Regions from separate parts of the Bradyrhizobium sp. AUGA SZCCT0182 genome, predicted to be linked through region 2. Evidence: predicted binding sites of a transcription regulator. Region 2 holds the regulator's gene; the other holds the start of a gene.
What was found. The regulator PhoB, encoded in region 2, activates phosphate uptake and scavenging genes when phosphate is short. The targets are predictions, from matches to a motif close to TGTCATNNANCTGTCAT.

Region 1 (2,397 bases), on a different contig from region 2:
CCTTCAAGAACTCACCCACTTCCAGCAGCACGAACTCGTTGTCGTCGGCCTTGTTGGGATCGCGGCTCGAGGAGAACGGCAGGTTGTTGTCGTTGCCGACGATGATGTGCGTGTCGTCGACGCGGTCGACGTTCTCGATGGTGAAGAACGGGAACGTCAGCACGCCGTCATTGAGCGGCTTCCTTGCCTTCTTGTCGGGATCGCGGATTTTCATCAGGTCGATATAGGCGATCTTGCGCACCGGCTTGCCGGCGTTGGCGTCGTTAAGCTCGACCTTGTAGACGCGCTTGAATTTGGCCAGGTCCGGGAAGCAGTTTTCACCGCGGGTGCCTTGCGGGCAGGCCTTGTCCGCGGTGCCTTCGCCATTGTCGCGCTCGATGATCAGGCCGGAGGAGGCGTCGATCATGTTGAAATCGCCGATCGCGTGGCCGTTGGCCTCGAACACATAGTGCCAGTAGCGCCCGGTGAATTTTTCCGCCGCGACGTCGAATTCGAGGATTCGCGCGGCTTCCTTGCCGTCGACCTTTTCAACATCCTTTTTCTCGGCATCCCATAGCGGGCCTTCCAGCAGGCCGTAGAGGAACTTGCCGTCCTTCGATCCGCCAAAGCCTTCATAGCCCTTGGAGCGGCGCAGGTTGACAGTGGTGTAGCTGGCTCCGGGCGCGCCCGGCGACTGCACCGACCAGTGATCGGGCGAACGCACCGGCTTGCCGTCGGCGGTGGTGTCGAACACGGCGAGCACTTTGCCGGTCTTGTCGGCTTTCAGGATGTAGGGACCGAATTCATCGCCGATCCAGAAGGTGTCGCCGATGATCTGGAAACCTTCGGTGTCGAAGTCGGCGCCGGTGAGGTAGCGCTTGGCGGTGGCTTCGTGGACGATGCGGAACGGCACCTTCTTTTCGGGGTCATGCAGGAAGACGGTTTCCTGGCGGTCGATCTTGCCGGTCGTCCAGTCGATCTTGTGTCGATTGAGATACAGCATCGAGTCGGCGGAGTTATAGCGCGAGCCCATGCCGTTGTCGGTGAGCACCCAGAACGAGCCGTCTGCCATCACCTTGATGCCGGAATGGCCCTGCAGCGGCTGGCCCTTGAAGGGCAGCGAGACGCCGGTCGGGCGCTCATAGGATTTTCCCATCACGCTGCCGACGGCATCCACGCGGCGACCGGTGGTGTATTTGCCTGATGTCTTGAGATCATCAGGCGCGTCGGCGGGGGCCTCGACAAAGGATTGCGCGGGGAGGACGGCGTGGCCCTTCAGCGTGGCGGGAAACTCGCCTTCGCCTTGCGCAAACGCGGCACCTGTAGCCAGAAAGACAGAGGCGGCGGAACAGAGCAGTGACATGCGCATGGTAAGATCTCCTGTGAGAAGCGATGCCGTGTTCTCGGAGGACCTTGCAACAGCCATCTGACAGTTTTGTGAAACGCCGGTGATGCCGTTGGATAATCGTGCGGCCTTACGCCGCCCGCGCGCACGAGGATCCTTGGGCGGCTACCGGGTCGCGACCGGTCGCATGGTTTGCGGCAGCAGGAACGGTACGCCATGGTCGGTATATTCGACCGTGACATCCACCTCGAAGATGCGGCGGATGGTTTCGGCCGTGATGGCGTCGGTGCGGCCGCCGTCGATCGCCAGCCTGCCGCGGTGCAAGAGCACGATCCGGTCGGCGAAACGCATCGCCAGGTTGAGGTCGTGCAGCACCGCGATCACGGCGGTGCCGCCCCGCGCGCGCAGCTTGGCGGTTTCCACCAGGTCGATCTGGTGGCGCATGTCGAGGCTCGAGGTCGGCTCATCCAGGAGCAGCAATCCCGGCCCGTGCTGCGCCTCGCCGCAGGCGAGTTGCACCAGCACGCGGGCAAAATGCGCGCGCTGTTGTTCGCCGCCGGACAAAGTCGGCAATTGCCGGTGGCTGAAGCGCTCCAGCCCGACCTCGTGCAGCGCCGTCCCGACCAGCCTTTGCGCGGCGGCGCGGCTGTTGTCGCCGGCCCCCATGGCGACGATCTCTTCGACCGTGAACGGGAAGGTGACGGTGACATGCTGCGACAGCATGGCGCGATGCTGAGCCAATTGGCGCGGTCTGTAGGCGTCAATGTCGCGCCCCTTGAGTTTGACATGGCCGCGGGTCGGGCGGAGGTCGCCGGACAGCATCCGCAACAGCGTTGATTTACCCGCGCCGTTGGGCCCGACGATCGCGACCATCTCGCCGGCAGCGACGCGAAGGTCGATGGCGTCGACCAGGGTCGCGTCGCCGATCCGCAGCGAGACCGAGCGCGCTTCGAGGATCGGGTTCATAGCCCGACCAGCCCGCGCTGGCGCAGCAGCATGGCGAGGAAGAACGGCGCGCCGACCGCCGCGGTCAGGATGCCGATCGGCATTTCCGCAGGCGCAACGATGGTGCG
Region 2 (2,397 bases):
ACGGTTAGAGACCGGCCACATAGCGTGCATTGGCGCGAACGCGGCACAGCCGGTCTTGCGAAAACAAAACGTGCCGCCTTTTCGGGGCGGCACGTGACAGGCATTCTATGCTGGCTTTGGACCGTGTCAACACGCCGAAATCCGCTTGTTTTGAGCATGATCTCCGGGCAAGCGCCTTGCGCTTGTCCCGAGGGAAAACCGGCGTCCACTTTTCCGGATCATGCTCGAACCGCTTCCCTGCGGTGCAAGATAAAGCAATCCGTAGCATTCCGGTGCCGTGGAAAACTCCAATTACAATGCATAAATACCGGAACATGTGGACGCACGGACGCGTACTCTTGCGCCAGAGTCCCGCCATATTGTAGCGTCTGGGCTGTCGGGTACGACATCTCGTGCGGAAGTACTGACCCCTAGAGTCCATTTTGTAAGGCGTAAACGTTCGGGCGGCTTTTTTGCGCCCGGCGAGGGCTAAGGGATTCTGCCCGCTGGGATTTTTGAGAATTGGCATCGCCAGCGCTGCCCCCGGTTTGGCCGGCTCTGTGCGAAGGGAAGAATGCGATGACGGTATTGACCTGGTCCGACGAGCGCGTCGAGCAGCTTAAAAAGCTCTGGGAGGGCGGACTTTCCGCCAGCCAGATCGCCGCGGAACTCGGAAATGTGACGCGAAATGCAGTGATCGGCAAAGTGCACCGGCTGGGTCTCTCCGGCCGTGCCAAGAGCCCCTCCTCGGCCGCGCCGCGTCAGCGCAAGGCGCGCCCCGCCCAGCAGATGATGCGGGTGGCGCGCCCGGTGTCGCGCGGCAACACCGCGCTGGCCCACGCCTTCGAGGTGGAGATGGAGCCGGATCCGGTCGCCTACGACAATGTGGTGCCGATGAGCCAGCGGCTGACGCTGCTCGAATTGAACGAGGCCACCTGCCACTGGCCGATCGGCGACCCCTCCAGCTCGGAATTCTTTTTCTGCGGCGGCAAGGCGCTCAGCAGCCTGCCCTATTGCGCGCATCACTCGCGCATCGCCTATCAGCCGGCCTCCGATCGCCGCCGCCCGGCGCCGAAGCCGACCAGGTAAGGGCTGCGCATCAGCTACGCGGAAAATATCCGCTGTCGTCCCTGCGAACGCAGGGACCCATAACCACAGGCGATCGTGGTTAGGCTTGGCTGGAGCTCCAGCTCGCTTCAAAAATCGATACTTGTGGTTATGGGTCCCGGCCTTCGCCGGGACGACGATGGAGTATTGGCTACTCCACCTTCGCGAACCGATCATCCAGCGCGTAGCCGGCGCCGCGCACGGTGCGGATCGGGTCCTGTTCGCGGCCGGGGTTGAGCAGTTTGCGCAGGCGGCCGATATGGACGTCGACGGTACGCTCGTCGATGTAGATGTCGCGGCCCCAGACGCTGTCGAGCAGTTGCTCGCGGCTGAATACGCGGCCGGGATGTTCCAGGAAAAACTCCAGCAGGCGATATTCGGTGGGGCCGAGATCGATCGGACGGCCCGAGCGCGCGACGCGGCGCTTCTCGCGGTCGAGTTCGATATCGCCATAGGTCAGCACGGTGGCCAGCCGCTCCGGGCTCGCCCGCCGCAACAGGCCCTTCACCCGCGCCAGCAGCTCCGGCACCGAAAAGGGTTTTACGATGTAGTCGTCGGCGCCGGTCGCCAGCCCCCGCACCCGTTCGCTTTCCTCGCCGCGCGCGGTCAGCATGATGATCGGCAGCGCCTTGGTCTCCGGCCGCGCCCTTAAGCGGCGGCACAGTTCGATGCCGGACAGGCCCGGCAGCATCCAGTCCAGCACGATCAGGTCGGGCACCCGCTCCTTCAACCGTGTATCGGCGTCGTCACCGCGGGCGACGGTTTCGACCTCATAGCCTTCGGCATCGAGGTTGTAGCGCAGAAGCGTGGTGAGCGCTTCCTCGTCTTCAACCACCAGAATGCGTGCGTTCATCTATGTAAGCCTCTTGTGTTTTGACGCGCTGTCGATACGCGAAAAACGTCTCTCGTTCCGCTGTCAGTTCAGTAACTAGTTTCCCGGCACAGTCGTGGCAAAATTCGTCATGTCGCCCTTCGGGCGCTTGTCGAGGATCTGCTGGCCTTCGATCATGTAGAACACGGTCTCGGCGATGTTGGTGGCATGGTCGCCGATCCGCTCGATGTTCTTGGCGCAGAACATCAGATGGATACAGAACGAGATGTTGCGCGGATCTTCCATCATGTAGGTCAGGAGTTCGCGGAACAGCGAGGTGCAGATGGCGTCGACTTCCTCGTCGCCCTTCCAGACCGCCATCGCCGCCGGCAGGTCGTGCGACGCGTAGGCGTCAAGCACGGACTTGACCTGCGACTGCACCAGATCGGTCATGTGTTCGAGACCGCGGATCAGTTTCAGCGGCTGGAAATCGTTCTCCA

Region 1: a site for PhoB is predicted at 1,406-1,422, ahead of JQ611_RS34940 (esterase-like activity of phytase family protein). Genes of this name have one in related genera too.

The regions. Positions count from the first base shown of each region.
Region 1 is NZ_JAFCLY010000050.1:26,515-28,911, forward strand. It holds gene JQ611_RS34940 (esterase-like activity of phytase family protein) at 1-1,348, opposite strand, end outside; gene JQ611_RS34945 (heme ABC transporter ATP-binding protein) at 1,490-2,290, opposite strand; gene JQ611_RS34950 (iron ABC transporter permease) at 2,287-2,397, opposite strand, start outside.
Region 2 is NZ_JAFCLY010000001.1:485,387-487,783, reverse strand. It holds gene JQ611_RS02280 (GcrA family cell cycle regulator) at 559-1,068, shown strand; gene phoB (phosphate regulon transcriptional regulator PhoB) at 1,238-1,939, opposite strand; gene phoU (phosphate signaling complex protein PhoU) at 2,015-2,397, opposite strand, start outside.